DNA from 4 places in the Halalkalibacter lacteus genome. Region 4 is predicted to be linked to each of the others. Evidence: riboswitches for the same ligand, from Rfam matches in the RefSeq annotation. Region 4 holds a riboswitch; each other region holds the start of a gene.
What was found. A riboswitch is a leader RNA that binds a small molecule or an ion and turns the genes downstream of it on or off. The one in region 4 is predicted to bind cobalamin.

Region 1 (5,160 bases), on a different contig from region 4:
TGCTCCGGTACCACATTCCTTTTCCGCAATCAGAGCAGAATAGAATATTTGTAAAAAGATGCTTCTTTGGTGCCGTTATAAACTTAGTACGAATTTTCAATTGCTGCTGGACAGCATTAAAAACATCGCGTGAGATTATCGCTTCATACGTATCTTTAACGATAATTTGATCTTCCTGTTCATCTTGTCTCCTTTTCTTACTTGTAACACTGACTGTAGTTGAACGATTTTGTACTAAGTCACCAACGTAATAAGGATTAGTGAGTATAAGCTTAAACGATTGTCAATTGCTGTTAATAATTCATAACAGTCACCTTGTTTACAAAAAAATTTAATTGCTTGCTACTTTCGTTTATTGTCATGATCATGCCTACTCAACCATGTAGCGATATCTTTTGCGTAATAGGTAACCATCATATCAGCCCCTGCACGCTTCATACTCAGCATACTTTCTAGAACAACTTCTTGTTCGTTAATCCATTCTTTTTCTGCCGCTGCTTTAATCATAGAATATTCTCCACTTACTTGATAGGCAATCAAGGGGACGGGAAATGTATTTCTCATATCACGTAGAATATCAAGATATGAAATTCCAGGTTTAATAATTAAAAAGTCTGCTCCTTCTTCAATATCAGCTTTAGCTTCTCGAAAGGCTTCAAGTCGATTAGCGGGATCCATTTGATACGTTCTTCGATCACCAAATTGAGGGGAACTATTTGCTGCGTCACGAAATGGTCCGTAAAAACTAGATGCATATTTTACCCCATAGGACATAATTGGAATATCATGATAACCATTTTCATCCAAAGTATTTCGAATTACAGATACAAATCCATCCATCATACTAGAAGGTGCAACGACATCTGCTCCTGCTTTTACTTGAGATAATGCAACTTTGGCATGAATTTCGAGGGAGAAGTCATTTAGAATTTTTCCGTTTTGTGGAATTCCACAATGTCCTTCTGATTGATAATGACAAATACAAGTATCGGTTATGACAAGTAGGTTTTTATCAATACTTTTTATTTTTTTGATTGCTTGTTGAACAATTCCATTCTCATCATAAGCTGAGGTAGCATGTTGGTCTTTATATTGTGGAATTCCAAATAATAAAATTGCTTTGATATTTAGCAATTTTATTATTTCAATTTCTTCATCGAGATAGTCCAATGATAGTTGATAGACACCTGGCATGGAAGGAACTTCTTTTTTTATTTCTTTACCCTCATGTACGAATAGAGGATAAATGAGGTCATCTACTGTTAATGTTGTCTCCCTAACTAAATCCCGCATAGTCCCAGATGAGCGTAGACGTCGATGTCGTTTAAAATTAATAGAGTTCATTTCTTTGCACCACATTTCAAAAGAGTTATAATAAAGAGTTATAAATCGTAATTATTACGATTTGAATTATAAAGAAGTTTATGTAGAAATTCAATTCATAGAGTAAAGGATGTAGAGAAATGGATGTAAATACGTTTAGATTATTAGAATCAAAGATTAACTTAATTAAACAAGATAATAAAAAGATTGCACTAATTGGTCCTGTAAAAATGCCGCTTGATGTGCATGGTAAGATTTATACTTTTTCTTGGTTTACATGGATCAATATTGAAAATGATATTGAAAGTGTTAAGGAGTTATTAGATAGGATTAAAAGTGTGCCATTAGCACACCAACAACATTCCTCGGTTTTAACTTATGGTGAATTTTCTAATGCAGAAGATGCAAATGTTCGTTTTCATAGTATTTGTCATACAGGTGATGTGTTTGGGAGTAAACGTTGTGATTGCGGTGAACAATTTAAAGAAGCAAAAAGCATAATTACGGAGAAAGGTACAGGAGCTATATTTTACTTAGCTGACCAAGAGGGTAGAGGGATCGGCTTATTCAACAAAGCTATGGCCTATTTATTGCAAGAAAATGGTTTAGATACAGTAGAAGCAAATCTAGCTCTTGGCTTCGAAGACGATTTACGTATTTATGATGAAGCTGCAATTGTTTTGAAACATTTAAGAAAACTTCCTATATCCATTATTACAAATAATCCTGATAAGAGGAGCCAGCTTGAGAGTAAAGGTATCAAAATCAAAGAGCGTATCCCAGTGTGGTGCAGTACAAATTCTTATAATGAAAGGTATTTAACTACAAAAATAAATAAATCAGGGCATTTAGTTACTTAAGGAATAAAAATTGAGGGTCTAACTATTACACAGAATTAAAGAATAAGAGATTTCATATGATAGCTTTTCACTTGTTTCTCTTCAATACTACAATCTTATTTTAAATCATTTTCAAATGAATATGTTGTCTTTTTGCATTTTTATTCCATAATATGGAACGTATATCTCATATGAGAGTACGTTCCTTTTTAGTTTAGGTCCAGATTGTTGAATTTTTATGACTTTTAAGCTAGCATCAAATTATTTAAAAATCGTTTAAATTCTACTAATTTCGAGGTTTTAAAAATTTAATACGTTTAGGAATTTAAGGTGTCTAATTAGACTAAATAGGGAATCTGGTGAAAGTCCAGAACTGTCCCCGCAACTGTAAGTGTGGATGAAATGAGGTTACCACTGTATAAGTAGCTTAACGGTGCTTATGTGGGAAGGCTCCGAGTAAAAAGAAGCACGAGTCAGGAGACCTGCCTTTTTTTCCAAAAAGTTTCATTTCTTCGGGGAGGTGAGAAATTGAGATGGCAGGATTATATATAATAAAATCATAATTTTATGGTTACTAATACATTGCCGTTCTATGCTCTTTCTCTTTTCGGGAATGAGTTTTTTTTATTTATTATTGAAGGAATCCGTTCATTAGGTGCTCAGCAACGGTATATAATGATTCATTATATCATTCCTAATATGGTTGGTCCTATTATCGTGTTATTTACTGTCAGAATTGGCAGAACGATTTTATCCAGCAGCATTAAGCTTTTTAGGATTAGGCTTGCAGCCGTCAACTCCTGATTGGGGTTTCATGATTAATGATGCACGTCCTTATTTTCGAAGTTATCCTCATTTAATTCTTTTGCCTGGAATGTGTATTATTGCTGTTACATTGGCAATGCATTACGTGATTACTTTGACGTTCGGACTGAACCACTAAGAAGAAATATATAAGAAAGGGGATACATATGTCAGAAGCTATTAAAATCGATAATGTATACGTCTCCTTTCAAACAAGAGAAGGTAGAGTAAAAGCGGTCGATGGTGTATCACTAAATGTAACGAAAAATAAAATTATAGGAATTATTGGTGAAACGGGGAGCGGAAAGTCGATTTTAGGTCTATCAATTTTAGGTCTTCTTCCTCAAAACGCAAACGTATCTGGAAATATATATTATAAAGATAAAGATTTGCTGGAATTTTCTGAGAGACAATTTCGTAGGATAAGAGGGAGAGAAATAGGCCTTATACCGCAAAACCCTACTACATCATTGAATCCAGTGCTAAAAATCGGTTCACAAATTAAAGATTCTGTTTATTTACACCATAAATATCAAAGAAACGAGCAACATTCATATATTATAAATCTACTTTCTAAATTAAAGTTGCCACAACCAAAGGAAATCGTTAATAGATGTCCATTTCAAATAAGTGGTGGAATGAAACAACGTGTGTTAGCTGCTATCGGTTTATCTGGAAAGCCACATTTTATCATTGCTGATGAGCCTACAAAAGGTCTTGATGCAGTTTTGCGAGGTGAAGTTGTTTCTTTATTTCGAAACATTGTTAGTGATACTGGAGTTGGCTTACTATTAATTACTCATGATTTAAAAGTGGCGATTTTCTAGGTTTAAAAAAGCATAAGGCAGTAGATAAAGTTAGTTTTAAAGTAGAGGAAGGTGAGACATTAGGAATTGTTGGTGAAAGTGGATGTGGAAAATCAACATTGTCTCGACTGTTACTGAAATTGATACCCATCGATGAAGGGGAAATTTTTTACCAAGGTGAAGAGATTACGAACTATAATGAAAAACAAATGCGCCCTTTACGAAAGCAAACTCAATTGATATTTCAACACCCAGATTCAATTCTCCACCCCCGTATGACTATTTTTTCAAGTTTAATGGAACCATACATGCTTTACAAATTAGATACAAAGGAAAATGCAGAAATACAAGTCCCTCTCAAGGGGCTTTTTTATTTTAACGGAGATAAAAGTAAATATGATGTAGTTGTTCATATTGTCGAACTATCTTCAATCATTGTTAAATTACTTTGATTACAAATCTAGTATAACAGTCTAAAATAATAGATAATTGGAAAGTATGAATAGTATTTCCTTTAACGTTTAAGTGGAGGTAACCTTATGATCGATCAATTAACAAAGGATGACATAAAAGATATATTTACGAATGCTGTCTACCGTCGTGGGCTTGGTTACTATCGTGAAGGTCGTGTTAGTGATTTATATCATGATCCCGTGAGAAATATTTGGGCAGCAAAAGTAAGAGGGTCAAAGTCCTATCATGTAACAATTGAGGAAGATGAGATTGGTATTTCTTCAAAATGTAACTGTCCTGCATATGATCAATACTGGGAACCCTGCAAACATATTGCAGCGGTAATGCTGAAAATTTATGAAAGTAACCAAGGGAGAACGATTATAACAAGTTCTTCTCAAATTCATAACCAAAGTTTACTTGATAGGAAACGAAAACATCAGGACAATTTTCAACTGCGTCAACAGGAACTAGAAAGACAAAGGGAAGAAAGACAAGCCATCTATGTAAAGCAGCTTACTAATCAGTTTATTCAAACCATTTCTAGTTTTTCGCATGGGAGAATGGAACAGGATACAGGGATCATAAAGTCTCCTTTACTAGTAGAATGGATTATTAAATTAAATAAGACGTATTACTCATCAAAACAATTTTTATCATTGGAAATGAAGGTAGGCCAAAAGCGAACCTATGTTGTGAAGAATATAAAGGAATTTCTCAAGGTAATTAAAAATCAGGTGCAGTATCCTTTCACAAAAAACTTCACCTATGATCCAACAGAACAAGAGTTTACGGAGGAAGATCAAGAGGTTATTAATCTTTTGCAGGATGCAATAAAATACGGGGAAATCTACCAGGAACTCCAAGCTAGTTTTTATCGAAGCTCAGGATCATCGGATGAACGAGCGCTTAGTATCCCCCCGATGATTACGGAT
Region 2 (5,160 bases), on a different contig from region 4:
TCCTGATGACGCCATTATATGATCGCCATGAGATACGTGGTGCTGTCGCTGTCTTCCGCGATATGACGGAAGAACGTCGTCACGATAAACTTAGAAAAGATTTTATTGCCAATGTGTCTCATGAGCTTAGAACACCAATCTCTATGCTTCAAGGATATAGTGAAGCAATCATTGATGATATTGCTGGATCTGATGAAGATAAAAAGGAAATTGCAAAAATTATCTATGATGAATCATTACGAATGGGAAGGCTAGTAAACGAATTATTGGATCTTGCAAGGATGGAGGCAGGGCATGTTGAGTTGAATGTAGAAGAGCTCGAGGTTCAACCATTTTCTGAACGCATTGTCCGCAAGTTTCAAGGCTTAGCCCGTGAACAAGCAATCCAACTATCGCTTGATATAGAACATTCGGATGTTATCGAATGTGATCCTGATCGAATCGAACAAGTACTTACCAACTTACTCCATAACGCAATCCGCCACACGAAAGAACATGGAAAGGTAATATTAGCTGTTAGGCAATATGACGAAGGTTATAGATTTGACGTCATTGATACGGGGTCAGGCATACCTGAAGGGGATCTACCGTATGTATTTGAACGATTTTATAAAGCTGATAAAGCACGTACAAGGGGACGTGGAGGAACTGGATTAGGTCTTGCGATTGCGAAGAATATTGTCGATTCGCATGGTGGGCATATTTCCGTGCACAGTAAAATGAATGAGGGAACAACTTTTTCCTTTTTTATCCCATGTATATTCAATAATTAAAACCTAACCCCGACAAGTGTTTGTCGGGGTTAGACCTTGTTAAGACAAGCTCGGTTCTTCTGTACATTAACTATTGATCAAATTATGATAGATTGCAATCCAGCGCTCTTTCGTTTTGATATCGGTCAAAGATAGATAATGAAACAATGTCTCTAAACTTTTTGCATCCATATTCTTGATAAAAGCATTCATTACTTTTTCATCACACGTATTTCGCAGGAAGCGGACAAGTTCATATCTCATTCTTAAACCATCTCCTTTTAGTTACTTAGTTGTTTTTCTGCAATTTTTGTTCGAGCAACTTTTGCAGCAGTGACCATATTTTTTAAGGCAGCAACGGTTTCTGTTTCACCACGGGTTTTTAGTCCGCAGTCTGGATTAACCCAGAAGAGGTTAGCTGGTAAGACGGAGAGGGCGCGTTCGATAATAGATAGCATCTCTTCATTCTTTGGAACTCGTGGGCTATGTATATCATAGACTCCGAGTCCAATGCCTTTGTCATAGACGGTTGTTTCAAATGCTTGAATCAATTCAGCATGACTTCTTGACGTCTCAATAGAAATAACGTCAGCATCTAATGCTTTTATCGCATTAATGATCTCGTTGAAATCGCTATAACACATATGAGTATGAACTTGTGTTGTATCTTTCACTGCTGAAGTACTCATGCGGAATGCTTCTATAGCCCATGTAAGATAGTTTTGATGTTTTTCTTCTTTTAGAGGTAAGCCCTCTCTAAGTGCAGGCTCATCTACTTGAATCATCGTAATTCCATTGGCTTCAAGCACTTGGACTTCTTTTAAGATGGCCTCTGCAATTTGAAAAGCGACTTCTTGATTCGAAATGTCATTTCGGACAAACGACCAATTTAAAATTGTTACAGGCCCAGTTACCATCCCTTTTACCGGTTTATTTGTTAGAGATTGTGCATAAGCTGTTTCTTTTAATGTCATCGGTTCTATGAATGATACATTTCCAAAGATGATAGGAGGCTTCACACAACGAGAACCATATGATTGAACCCAGCCATTTTTTGAAAACGTAAATCCTGCTAATTTTTCTCCAAAAAATTCAACCATATCATTTCTTTCAAACTCTCCGTGTACAAGGACATCAAGTGCCAACTCTTCTTGAATGTGAATCCATTTTTCAATAGCTGAGTAAATGTGTGATTCGTATGCTTCATTTGAAAGTTCACCTTTTCTCCACTTAAAACGCGTTTGACGAATTTCTTTTGTTTGTGGAAAGCTCCCTATTGTTGTTGTTGGCAGCAGTGGCAAATCCCATTTTTGTTGCTGTAGATGGTATCGATCTGAAAAAGATAAAGGTCGAGTCGTAGGTAGTAATGGGCGTTCCTGCTTCACTCGCCATTCTGATTTCTCCAAGGCTTCAAATGATTGCTTATATTTTAATAATGATTGCTTGTTTTGATCATTACAATCAACGGTTACATCTCTTAACAGGCATAATTCATCAAGTTTTTCTTTGCAAAATGCCAAAGCTTTTTTAATAATTGGCTCTAATTCTGTTTCATGTTCAAGACTGACTGGAACATGCAGCAAGCTAGTAGAAGGCTGCAATATTTGGTTTTCAATTGGAACATAAGCTGCCAGTTCAGTTAAAAAGCGATGATTCTCTTCTAGATTTGATTTCCAAATGTTTCGGCCGTCAATGATTCCTATACCAAGCAGTTTATCTTTAGGAAATCCATATTTCTTGATTGCTGTCACATTTTCATTTAAGCCACTGACAAAGTCTAACCCGATCCCTTTAACGGGTAGGTTTACCACCTCTTTATAATGAGAAACTGCTTCGAAATATGTTTGAATAATAATATCAAGATGTGGTACTTGTTTTGTAATTTCATTATAAAGGTTTGAGAATAGCGTCATTTCTTCAGTTGAAAGATCCATTACAAGATAAGGCTCATCGATTTGAACAATTGGAGCTCCAGCGTCAGCTAATTCAAGGAGTAATTGAATATAGACTTGCGCTAAGTTTTTCAACTGACTTTCAAATTTTTGTTCTTCGTATCCTTTTGATAGCTTTAAAAAGGTGAAAGGACCGATGATGACGGGTTTTCCAATGATGTTTAACTCATGTTTTGCTTCTAAAAATGCTTCAAGTGGTTTATTCCAAACCAAGGCAGGTTTCCGTTCTTCCAATTCAGGAACGATAAAGTGATAGTTTGTATCAAACCATTTTGTCATTTCGCAAGCAGGGGTATCCTTACTTCCCCGAGCCATTGAAAAATATGTTGATAGAGATACCGGACCATCTGAATAAGAAAAGCGATCTGGAACGAATCCAAACATCGTTGCCGTATCAAGTACATGATCGTAAAATGAAAAATCACCAACTGGAATAAGATCAACTTTTTTATCAATTTGTGTTTGTAAATAATGGAGTCGATACTTTTTCATTTGCTTATAAAAGGTTTTTTCTGAAATTGTTGAAGCCCAATAAGCTTCAAGTGTTTTCTTCCATTCGCGTTTCTCGCCAATGCGAGGATAGCCAAGATTACTAGTTTTAATTACGTTCAATGTCATAACCTCCAAATTTTTTTGTAACAAAAAAAGACATCATTACCAGAAAAAGGGTAACGATATCCATAGAATAATCAATGAAGTATTGTTAACACCTCCCTATCTCCCGTAGGTAAAGCAGTGTTGTTGAAATAGGCAGGTCTCCTGGCTTTAGTATCATCATTATCGTGGTCTTCCCGGCTTTTGCCAGTGACACAGGTCACGATAACTCCTCTATTACAGTGGCGGGACCGCTCCGGATTTACACCGAATTCCCTTTTAAACTTTAAATAAATATTTAAAGTACCAATTTCCAACATATGAGATTGTTTTAAACTCTAGCGTAGAGTGATGGGCTATGTCAATAGTTTTATTCTATTTTGAAAATTTCCCTTTGCCAATCTAGTAAGACGATGACCATTTTAAAAAAATACTGTCATAGATTTGTTTTTCATGTATACTGAAAAATACAAAAATGAAATAAAGACTATGAAATGTTTTCAAGATTATGCAGTATTTATTTAGAATTTCTATCTTGAATCATTTGTTTTTTAATGTGATTGAACACAAAATCAATTCTAAACAAATATAGTAGGGGGAACGTTATGAAGTTATATACACGTACAGGTGATGAGGGAAAGACAAGTGTTATAGGTGGGAGATTGGATAAAGATGATACAAGAGTGGTTGCTTATGGGACAACGGATGAACTTAATTCTTTTGTTGGCCAGGTCGTAGCTCAGTTAGATGATGCGATTTTTCCTGATATAAAGGAGGAACTTGTGAAAATTCAGCATGAACTGTTCGATTGTGGTGGTGATTTAGCTATGATGAAGGCATCTGAAAAACATCCGTATAAGGCAAAACAAGAGATGATTGATTTTCTCGAGGAGCGAATTGATGTCTACATTCAAGAAGCGCCAGAATTAGAGCGCTTTATCTTACCAGGTGGGTCTTTGCAAGCATCAACTCTTCATGTGTGCCGAACGGTTACAAGACGTGCGGAACGTTATGTGACAAGGCTACATCGTGAAGTTGATGAGACGAACCCAATTGTTTTAAAATATTTAAATCGTCTTTCCGATTATTTTTTTGCGATTGCACGAGTGGTAAACCATCGTCTAAAAGTGAAAGATGTGGAATATGAAAGAAGTGCGATCGTATTTAAAGGTGGAAAGCGAACGAAATAGATGATTAAGAAACCACGCAACTATATTGTGTGGTTTTTTTTTTTGAAATGAAATGTTTAAATTGTAGTCAACTAAGTAGCAGGTTTTTGGTATGGATTTTATTTGAAAAAAGCATGGATTGTCTGGAATGATTCAAATGTCTTTTCATATATTGATAAATGTGTGGGCTGTTTTGAGGGGGAAACAATATATGAAAAAGAGTTTGTTTTTTTGTGTTCTTTTTTTACTTGTTGCATGTAGTAACGATCTGTCAGCAGAAGAGTTGAAACCAGTTGCTGTTCACTCTTCTTATTTTCAAACGGAGACGAATTGGAAAGCACCTGTTTATTGGAAAGTTGATTTGAAAGATGAATTTAATGATTTAGTTCATGACATTCTTTTAAATGATTTTGGTTATTTTGTAGAGCAATCTCTGGATGAAGAGAAACTGAACCAATTAGCAAATGATTTGGCGAGTCAAATAGATACTCCGATGCAAAATCCACGGATTACTTCGGATGGAAACGTGATTCCGGGAAAAGTGCGAGTTGTTTTATCTGAGCAAGAGCTTGTTGACCAACTGCAAATACTTGAGGTGGGAACGAAGGAATTTGTTTTACCCGTCTATGTAACCGAACCTTCCGTTACGGAGGAAGATTTGATTGGAATTGATCAGAAGATTATTGGGGAATT
Region 3 (5,160 bases), on a different contig from region 4:
CTGCATCTGTTTCATCGTCATGAGAGCTGTATGCTAGTAATTGGTGATTTGCATCCTCAAGTGTTACGGGACAATCAAGAACATCACTGATTGTATCGACGAATTCTTCAAGAGAATCGAAAACACGGTCAAATTTATTCGAATCCATAACATAACTCCTGCCTTTTTTGAATGTAATGGTAATGTTACTATAGCATAGAAATAGAAAAGAAAATCGAATGAAACACTCTTGATAGGTAAAACCCTCTGCAATAGTATCGCTATATAGAATCAAGTAGTTGAACAATAAAGGTAGAGGAACATTAGAAAAAAATATATGTTGAAAAAAAGGGATAATATTGCGTTTTTAGAAGTAGAGTTAAATAAAACAACACCTAATAAACAGATCGGCTTTTCATGACTAGTCTGTTGAACAAGTAGTCAGACACCGTGGGGGATGAAAACAGGAGTTTCGAATCGAGAGAGAAGAGGTAGACCCTTTTCGTGGCTAGATATGCTAAATCATCATTTAAAGCAATATAAACAAGTTGGATTATGTATGGTCAGACAACGCTTCACTTAACTCATGATGAGGTGGTGCAATTTGGTGAGGAACCTTAGCGAGGTTTTCGAAAAGCTGCTATGAAACGACCATTAAGAGACCGACAAGCACGGACTTATGATGTTTATCCTGCAAAACTTCTTTGGAGGCGATTATATGACTGAAAAAGAGATTCAGTTTGGCGAAAAAAATCAGATTTTCGGGACATTAACGTATCCAGAAACGTCACCGATTGCGCTACCTGCCATTTTGCTTGTTGCTGGTTCAGGTCCACTTGACCGCAATGGGAATGGCAAAGGGCAGACATTGCATTTATATGATCAGCTTGCAACCTTTCTGACGAATCAAGGTTTTATTACGTTGCGTTATGACAAACGAGGGACAGGGAAAAGCGAGGGAGTTTTTGCGAAAATGGGTTTCTGGGATCTCGTTAATGATGCGAAGGCTGCGATTCACTATTTGAAGAAGCAGTCGATTGTTGATCGTAATAAGATATTTGTGCTTGGTCATAGTGAAGGCTGTATGCTAGCACCAGAAATTGCAAAGGGTGAAGACTTAGCTGGACTTCTATTAGTTGCAGGAGCTGGGGCATCACTTGAAGATGCTCTTACGTATCAGAGAGGACAAATAGTTGAATCATTACAGGAACAAAAAGGTGTGAAAGGGAAACTATTCAGCCTGTTAAATGTAGCAAAAAAAGCAGAGAAAAAAGGAGTCAAATTTGATAAAAAAGTACGTTCAACAAAAAAAGACGTCATTCGATATCAAGGAGTGAAAATTCCAGCTAAGTGGTTTCGAGAACATTATGAGTATGATGTGTATAGTGGATTAGCGCAAGTATCTTGTCCTATCTTAGCCGTTACGGGTTCCAAGGACGTACAAGCGACCCCAGATAAAGTACGTGAAGTTGCGAGCTATACAAAGGTAGAAACAGAAACGCACGTAATTGATGGGATGAATCATATGCTTCGTGATCAAATGGAAGAAGTTGGAATTCTGCAATTGAAAAAGGTGTACAAAAACATCGGAGAAAAGCCACTCTCACCTGTTTTTCTTGAGGTCGTCAAACAATGGTTAAATCGTCATGTCTGAGGTAGTGGGGAGTCTTTAGTCATATTACTTTTGATTTTTAAATTAGAGCATAAGAAAGAAGAAATGGAGGAAATCAATTATGATGATTGTAACGACTGAACAAGTAGCGGGGTATGACATTGCAGATGTAAAAGGTTATGTAAAAGGAAGTACGATTCAGTCTAAACATATTGGGCGTGATATTACTGCAGGTTTAAAGGGGATTGTTGGTGGTGAAATAAAAGGCTACACCGAGATGATGACCGAAGCACGTGAACTTGCGATCGACCGCATGGTAACAGAGGCGGAAGAACAAGGAGCCAATGCGATCATCGGAATGAGAATGCAAACATCGACGGTTATGGCAAATGCAGCGGAGATTATTGCGTATGGGACCGCGGTGGTGATTGAGAAGTACTAATTAGAGTGAGTGAGGCTGCCCTTTTAGAGGAGCAGTCTCTTATTTTGTGTGGAAGGAGTTGGTTGTGGCTAGTAAAGCCGCTAGTCAGGAGAGTAACAAGCAATCTAATAATATGTACATTAGTAGATGCTATTTTTTGCTGAAAATAGTTCTTGCATTCTTAAGTGTGATTCTGTAGCATGTACAATATATCGTAATCTATAAATGTAAAAACAACTATATATTGATTTTGCGGAATGAACGGTGTCTAGTAGACTTAATAGGGAATCTGGCGTGAGGCCAGAGCTGCCCCCGCAACTGTATGTGTGGACGAAATGAGGGACCCACTGTGCAATAGGTTCGTATCGATAGATATGAACTAGCATGGGAAGGCTCAAAGTAGAGTGAAGCGCTAGCCAGGAGACCTGCCGTCATTCTTTAGTTAACTATCTTCGGGGTGTGAGAAGTGAGACGGCAGGTATGTTTGGTATTGTCTTATTTCACTCGCCGTTTTGCGCTCTTTCTCTTACCAGGAGAAAGAGCGTTTTTTATTTTAGAAGAGGAGTGTTTAATTAATGGAGACAACAGTGGAGAAAAGGTCAATGATAGAAAAGGTAAAGGAACGATTTCCGCATCTAACAATAAATGAATGGTGGAAAGAAGATGTCACGTGGGAAACGCGAGCTTTGGATGCGCTTAATCAGTTAGAGATTGATACGCCTGATTGGACATATGTGGCGGGACAGTGCTATTTAAACTCGTTGTATGAACAAATTGAGCAGACAAGAGGATGGGCTATCGATTGGGATAATCGATTTGCTAATTGGGTACAAAAATTAATAGAGGACGGCTTTTATGATCAAAGGCTACAAGCTTATTCAATAGAAGAGCTTAATGAGTTTGCAGCTACTATCAATCGTAAGCAAGATGATCGGTTTACATATATCGGAGTCAAGACACTGGCAGATCGCTATTTAACGAGGTACTTTGATGGAACATTGCTTGAATTGCCGCAAGAACGTTGGATGATCATAGCGATGACATTAATGGTCGAGGAACCAGTAGAAAAGCGAGTAGAGCTTGTGAAAGAAAGTTATTGGGCACTGTCAAATTTGTATATGACCGTTGCGACACCGACGCTTGCTAATGCAGGTAAAAAAGACGGTCAATTATCTAGTTGTTTCATTGATACAGTAGAAGATGACCTACGCGCGATCTTTGATAGCTGTACGGATGCGGCAACAGTTAGCAAGAACGGTGGGGGACTTGGACTATATCTTGGGAAAATTCGCGCAAAAGGTTCTTCGATCAGAGGGTTTAAAGGGGTATCTTCTGGTGTCATTCCGTGGATGAAGCAATTAAATAATGTTGCCGTAAGTGTTGACCAACTTGGCCAGCGTCAAGGAGCGATTGCTGTTTACCTTGATGTTTGGCATAAAGATATCTTTTCTTTTCTAGATTCAAAGCTTAATAACGGTGATGAACGTCAACGTACACATGACTTATTTACTGCTGTTTCAATCCCAGATGCATTCATGGAGGCAGTTGATAATCGTGAGAGTTGGTATTTGTTTGATCCGCATGAAGTTCGTCAAATGATGGGATTTTCGTTAGAAGACTTTTACGATGAGAATAAGGGCGAAGGGTCCTTTCGCGAACGTTATCAACAATGTGTGAAGAACAACGAGTTATCGAGAGTTGAAGTACAAGCAATTGATATTATGAAACGCATTATGATGTCGCAACTTGAAACGGGAAGTCCGTTTATGTTCTACCGAGATACTGCGAATCGACTTAATCCTAACCGTCATAATGGGATGATTTATGGTTCTAATTTATGCACTGAGATCATGCAAAACATGAGTGCGACAACGATAGAAGAAGAGCTGCTTGAAAATGGAATGATAACAGTAACGAAAAAGCCAGGTGATTACGTTGTGTGTAACTTGAGCTCATTATCAATTGCCAATGTAATGAAAGACGATGTATTAGAAAGAGTTATTAAAATTCAAATCCGGATGCTTGATAACGTTATTGATATGAACAGTCTCGATGTTAAACAAGCAGAGTTAACGAATAAAACTTATCGTGCCATAGGTGGAGGTACGTATGGGTGGCATCACCATTTAGCTAGAAAAGGGATCAGATGGGAATCTGATGAGGCGGTTGCAGAAGTTGATCGCGTGTATGAAGCAATTAACTATGCGACCGTCCAAGCAAGTATGGAGCTTGCCAAAGAAAAAGAAGCGTATCCAGCTTTTCCTAATTCAGATTGGGAGACAGGTGAGTATTTCGAAAAGCGTCAGTATGACTCTCCAAGGTGGAAAGAATTACAAACAGAAGTTAAAAAACATGGAATCAGAAACGGCTATTTACTTGCGGTAGCACCAAATGCAACGACGTCACTTATTGCGGGATCAACAGCATCCATTGATCCTATTTTTTCAAAGTTCTATATGGAAGAAAAGAAAAATTACCGGATTCCGGTTGTAGCTCCTGACTTATCAGCAGAGACAACATGGCTGTACAAGTCAGCCCATACAATTGATCAAAAATGGAGTATTCTTCAGAACGCGAAGAGACAACGTCATATTGATCAAGGGATTTCTTTTAATCTATATGTACCTAATACAGTAAGAGCAAAAGAGTTACTAGATTTGCATCTTTTAGCTTGGGAGAAAGGGCTAAAGACAACCTATTACGTTCGCTCTACCTCTGTTTCCATTGAAGAGGATTGCGAAAGTTGTTCAAGTTAAGAAGAGAAAGGGGCCATTTAAGTGGATACGATGCAACAACGGAAATTATATGATGTAGGGGCACCTAATGCGTCAACGGGGTTAATAAACGGAGAAAGTTCAAACGTTTTGAATTGGGATGATGTTCGTTTTTCATGGGCTTATCCATTATATAAAAACATGCTAGCTAACTTTTGGACACCGTTTGAAATTAATATGACACATGATGCAAAACAGTTCCCGAACTTAACAAATGATGAACAGGAAGCATTTAAGAAAATAATTGGACTACTAGCTTTTCTCGATAGTATCCAAACAGACTACACCCTTCGTGTAGCGGATTATTTAACTGATTCTAGCATGGCTGCCTTAATGAGTGTTCTCTCTTTCCAAGAGGTCGTTCACAATCAAAG
Region 4 (5,160 bases):
TTTCGGCTCTAATCCTTTGATCATTTGCCTTACTTGCTCATTTCCTTCAGGATCTCTACTTCCATGACCAACTAGTAAAACAGCTTTCATATAATTCTCCCCTATCTTCATTTAGTCCCCACACGGAGCTGGTTCAATTTCAATCTTCGGTGTCATATCCTTGTATGTATAGTCCTGAATACTTCCTACTCGTTTAAAGTACTTAAAGAATCGTTCGTTCGGATGACCTTTCTCTTTGTACTCATATATAATTTTTTCAATGAGTTCAACAATTTGATCTGGCTCAATGCCCTCTGCCACTGGCTGACCAGCATGAGCTGTTCGACCAACCGTTTTTGCCCCTAAAAACAAATCAAACTTTCCTTTCCGAAATATAATACCGATATCGTCATTAACCGCTCCATAACAAGCCATGCCACAGCCATTGAATCCAACCTTCAACTCTTTTGGTAGTTCAAGACCACTTAAGTTTTGATGTAATTCTTCTGCATATGGAATTGAATCCTTTTTTTCACCGTCACAGAAATCACACGCTTTTAATTGAAAAACATCACCAAGAGGTTCAAGGATAAACCCGGCGCTTTTTAATTTCTCCGTAATGATCTCTGGAGTAGCTGTAGGAATTCGAAGATGAATTTGATGGTGCGGCGTATATTCCATCGTTCCTTCGTCACCAACAACTTCAGCAAGAGCCAACATTTGTTTCGGAGTGAATTGCTTGTTAGCAACACCCGTACTAACAGCCAGTTCAAAAATAGAGACAACAGGGTTATTTACGGTCTTCGTTTCTTGTATTTGACTGGACATACCTTTTACTTTACTAAGCGCCTCTTGGGCAAGTTCTAGAGACGTCTTCTTAGGAACAACCGTTTCAACTGCTGTGGCAGCCGTTTGATCCTTTGCGAGGTCCATATCATTTTTTCCTTCGTGCAACGCCCAAGGTTCATTTTCGTGTCGTAATCGTTCATGCGGCTTTAATCGCTGTTCCGTTGTATGTAACGTATACTTCCGTTGATACCCCCTTGGTGTGATCATTTTATTATCATAGAGAACGGTAGATGAATTTCCGATAACAACCGTCGTTAACATCCCAATATCATAGTTCAGCATGTTTTCAAGGTCTGTAATGACAATATGTTCGCGCTCACGATAAGCACTTTTCACAAGACCAACTGGTGTTTTCGGTGAACGATACTCAAGTAGAATTCTTTGAGCCTCTTGAATCTGTCTCGTTCTCCGACCACTTTTTGGATTATATAAACTAATAACAAAGTCAGCTTGTGCGGCTGCTTCAATTCGTTTTGCAATAAGATCCCATGGAGTTAAGTGGTCACTTAAACTAATCGTACATGCATCGTGCATAATCGGTGCTCCTAGTAAGGATGCGCACGAGTTACTGGCAGATACACCTGGAATCACCTCGACACTTACCCCAGTTGCTTCTGTCCAGCCTTGTTCCATTAACACCTCATAAACCAGTCCTGCCATCCCATAAACACCAGCATCACCACTTGAAATAACAGCAACTGTTTTCCCTTCTTCAGCGAGACGAACGGCCGCCTGCGCACGACTCACCTCTTCAGACATACCCGTACTAATAATTTCTTGATTCGTTAATAAATCTTGTACCAAATCAACGTATGTTTTATAGCCAATGATGTAATCACTTTCTTGGATTGCTGTTTGTGCCCTGTTCGTCATATGATCAAAACTACCAGGTCCAAAGCCGATAACAAGTAATTTTCCAAGCATTATGCATACCTCCTTTTATAAGATGTTGTTCAAAAGGGTTGGTTTTTACCTTTTTGAACAACATCGAAGCAATGAGCGTAGTCGCTGTATATGGTGAGAGAAGTATCTCTCACCTTAAGCATGCTATGAGTGAGTTTCTCCATAGCATGCGCACAGCGAGCGGAGCCATTGCATCACCTTTTTGAATCCACACTCTTAGCTCAATAAACAAGAACAACCTATACCTTTGTCTTTGCCACTTTCGAAACGCCCTTAATTCTAGCAGTCGTATTCTTAGCTAGCATTTCACTATTTTCAAAGTCATAAATTAAAAATTCTTGTAAGTCAACTGACGGATCTAGATGGCTTTTAATAATAGAACGCCCGATTTCTGTTGAAGTAGCTGAGTACCAATTTCCCTCAGGGTAAACAATAACAACACACGCATCCTTACAACGACCATTACATCTTGTCCGCGATGTATGAATTTGCTGATCTAATTCAAGGTTCTTTATTTCTTCTCGAATAGCTATAGTAATTTCTTCCCCATCCTTCCTCATACAGCTAGATCCATTACAAATCAGAACATGTTTTTTTGTACCCGTTAAATTCCAAGTAGTCATAATCTATTCCTCCTTATTTACTTCCAGAATTTATTGATGAAAGTTGAAAATAAAAATACACCTCTATCAATAGATAGAGGTGCAGATAAATGGCATACAAGTTTACGTAGCATCTATTCTACATTTCTCTACCTATGACCCGTAGGTATTGAAGCAATTTCAAACAAAGGCAGGTTTCCTGACTTAGGTTCATCATTTCAATGCGTCTTCCCGATATACTCAGTGACTTTATACAATGAAATTCCCCATTACAGTGGCGGGACCGTGACGGATTTACACCGTGCTTCCCTTTTAAACATAACCAGTGGTTATGCACCTTTGTTTGGATTCTTAACTTAAATTATAGTTCTGGCTTTCTATTACATTTACAGTAGCGTGGATACGGCTTTTCCTCTTTTAAATAAAAATGCACCTCTATCTATAGATAGAGGTGCAAAATAAATGGCATACAAACATAAGTAGCATCTATTCTACACTTCTCTACCTATGACCCGTAGGTATTGAAGCAATTTCAAACAAAGGCAGGTCTCCTGACTTAGGTTCATCATTTCATTGCGTCTTCCCGATATACTCAGTGACTTTATACAATGAAATTCCCCATTACAGTGGCGGGACCGTGACGGATTTGCACCGTACTTCCCTTTTAAGCATAACTAGAGCTATGCACCTTTGTTATTGCATTTTTTTAAAATCATTTTTCTAAATGGTTTTATAAATTATTTCGATATATACAGTAGCAGGACATTAGACTGTAACTGTATTCCCTGCTACCTAAATAAAAAGAGTAGTTTATATTCACTGTCTATTAAACTACTCTTCAGTATATTTAGCAAGTATATATTTTGTACAAGTACTAAAAAAAACCTTTTATTTCATAAAATAAATCCTTCTATTTACAAAGTGACAAAAGAAAGATAAAATTTAAATCGTAACAATTACTATTTAAAACCACGTGTAAATGGAATTTTCACTTACATTAATATTTATACATGATCGCATGTGTAAGAGTTTAAAAGGAGGATTTATTTAATGAAAAAAGTACCTGTTACTGTACTAAGTGGTTATTTAGGTTCCGGTAAAACCACTTTATTAAACCACATCTTAACGAATCGTGAAGGGTTGAAAGTCGCTGTTATCGTAAATGATATGAGTGAAGTGAACATTGATGCTAAGCTTGTTAAAGACAATGGATTTTCGAGAACGGAGGAAAAACTAGTAGAGCTTCAAAATGGCTGTATTTGCTGTACTCTTCGTGAGGACTTAATGCAAGAAGTCGAGCGAATAGTTGATGCAGGAGATATCGATTATATCGTGATTGAATCGTCGGGCATTAGTGAGCCTGTACCAGTCGCCCAAACATTTACGTATATTGATGAAGAAATTGGTGTAGATTTAACGAAAAAGTGTAAGCTAGACACAATGGTGACCGTTGTTGATGCGAATCGTTTTTGGGATGATTATGCATCAGGTGAATCATTACTTGATCGTAAAGAAGGTACAGATGAATCTGATACGCGTGAAATTTCAGACCTTCTCGTTGATCAGATTGAATTTGCCGATGTGATTATTCTTAATAAAGTTGAAATGTTACAAGAAGTTGATAAAAATGAATTACTGAACTTCATGAGGAAATTAAATGCAGACGCAAATATTATTCCTACATCATTCTCTAAGGTAGAATTGTCTTCTATTTTACATACAGGCAAATTCGACTTTGATAAAGTGAGTCAGTCTGCTGGATGGATTAAGGAATTAAATGAAGAGCACAAACCAGAAACGGAGGAATACGGTGTCTCTTCATTTGTTTATCGAAGTAGAAAACCATTTCACCCAGAGCGTCTAATGAACTGGCTGGAAAATTGGCCTGTTGATGTTGTACGAGCGAAAGGGTTCATTTGGGTCGCTTCCAGAAATCAGATGGCTGGATTGATTTCACAGTCAGGGTCTATCGTTACCATTCAAGGTGCCGGAGAGTGGGTTGCAGCGTATTCTGAAGAAGAAAGACAGAAAGCACTCCTTGAGGAGCCTGAGCTACAAGCAAAATGGGACCCAGAATTCGGTGATCGAATGACAGAATTAGTCCTAATCGGTATTGATATGAATCATGAACAAGTTAGAGGTTCCCTTGATCAATGTGTATTAACAGATAGTGAGATGACTTCAGATTGGACTAAGATTCCCGATCCACTTCCACAATATGTTGAAGCTTAAAAAAAATCGTATAAATCTTTTATGTGAATGTTGAAAAAAGGCTGTTGATATCAATTGATCTCAACAGCCTTACTGTTTATAGATTTCTATAAAAGAATTATAACTTTTTTGAAACTTTCTTTACTATTTCCCTGTCTTTTTCAACACCTTTCATCGTTCCTTCACTTAGTTCAAAGCATCTCCCATTAAATGAATGACTTACTTTGTCTTCTAGCCTATTTCCTGTCATTAGCGATTCAACAAATCGTGGAGCATCCTCACTAGACATTTCCTTATACCAGTGACCATCGGGGTAAGTAATCAAAACACATTTATCTTGACAGCGTCCATTACAAAGCGTTCTTGACGTATGGATCATAGGATCTAAACCTTTAGCACTTATCTCATTTCTAATAGATTGAGTTAATGCTTCTGCTCCTGCTCTATTGCAACTACTTCCATTACATATAAGAATGTGATGTTGTGTGTCCGTTAAATTCCATGTAGCCATTCCTTCAGCTCCTTTTTTACTTAGAGTTTAACAACACGATAATAGATATCATTACGATTTATTTTCTGCAAATATATATCAATCTAGGTGAACTATGATCATATT

Region 1: linked by a shared signal. The riboswitch ahead of SAZ04_RS04620 (hypothetical protein) and the one ahead of SAZ04_RS02410 ((2Fe-2S) ferredoxin domain-containing protein) in region 4 are both predicted to bind cobalamin.
Region 2: linked by a shared signal. The riboswitch ahead of metE (5-methyltetrahydropteroyltriglutamate--homocysteine S-methyltransferase) and the one ahead of SAZ04_RS02410 ((2Fe-2S) ferredoxin domain-containing protein) in region 4 are both predicted to bind cobalamin.
Region 3: linked by a shared signal. The riboswitch ahead of SAZ04_RS04795 (ribonucleoside-diphosphate reductase subunit alpha) and the one ahead of SAZ04_RS02410 ((2Fe-2S) ferredoxin domain-containing protein) in region 4 are both predicted to bind cobalamin.

What each region holds. Positions count from the first base shown of each region.
Region 1 covers NZ_JAWRVL010000004.1:135,600-140,759, reverse strand. Annotated here, with positions in the region: gene SAZ04_RS04635 (recombinase zinc beta ribbon domain-containing protein) at 1-268, opposite strand, end outside; gene hemB (porphobilinogen synthase) at 343-1,344, opposite strand; gene SAZ04_RS04625 (GTP cyclohydrolase II) at 1,464-2,183, shown strand; cobalamin riboswitch at 2,474-2,666, shown strand; gene SAZ04_RS04620 (hypothetical protein) at 2,899-3,105, shown strand; gene SAZ04_RS04615 (ABC transporter ATP-binding protein) at 3,134-3,793, shown strand; partial or broken gene SAZ04_RS23340 (ATP-binding cassette domain-containing protein) at 3,829-4,224, shown strand; gene SAZ04_RS04610 (DEAD/DEAH box helicase) at 4,312-5,160, shown strand, end outside.
Region 2 covers NZ_JAWRVL010000026.1:7,149-12,308, reverse strand. Annotated here, with positions in the region: gene SAZ04_RS16755 (ATP-binding protein) at 1-773, shown strand, start outside; gene SAZ04_RS16750 (hypothetical protein) at 840-1,016, opposite strand; gene metE (5-methyltetrahydropteroyltriglutamate--homocysteine S-methyltransferase) at 1,034-3,322, opposite strand; cobalamin riboswitch at 3,437-3,624, opposite strand; gene SAZ04_RS16740 (cob(I)yrinic acid a,c-diamide adenosyltransferase) at 3,904-4,488, shown strand; gene SAZ04_RS16735 (VanW family protein) at 4,679-5,160, shown strand, end outside.
Region 3 covers NZ_JAWRVL010000004.1:181,837-186,996, reverse strand. Annotated here, with positions in the region: gene SAZ04_RS04810 (PucR family transcriptional regulator) at 1-148, opposite strand, end outside; gene SAZ04_RS04805 (alpha/beta hydrolase) at 698-1,633, shown strand; gene SAZ04_RS04800 (YbjQ family protein) at 1,713-2,033, shown strand; cobalamin riboswitch at 2,257-2,459, shown strand; gene SAZ04_RS04795 (ribonucleoside-diphosphate reductase subunit alpha) at 2,588-4,768, shown strand; gene SAZ04_RS04790 (ribonucleotide-diphosphate reductase subunit beta) at 4,799-5,160, shown strand, end outside.
Region 4 covers NZ_JAWRVL010000002.1:197,458-202,617, reverse strand. Annotated here, with positions in the region: gene SAZ04_RS02420 (sirohydrochlorin chelatase) at 1-90, opposite strand, end outside; gene cobJ (precorrin-3B C(17)-methyltransferase) at 112-1,752, opposite strand; gene SAZ04_RS02410 ((2Fe-2S) ferredoxin domain-containing protein) at 1,971-2,354, opposite strand; cobalamin riboswitch at 2,506-2,689, opposite strand; cobalamin riboswitch at 2,858-3,040, opposite strand; gene SAZ04_RS02405 (GTP-binding protein) at 3,384-4,565, shown strand; gene SAZ04_RS02400 ((2Fe-2S) ferredoxin domain-containing protein) at 4,663-5,055, opposite strand; gene SAZ04_RS02395 (class I SAM-dependent methyltransferase) at 5,114-5,160, opposite strand, start outside.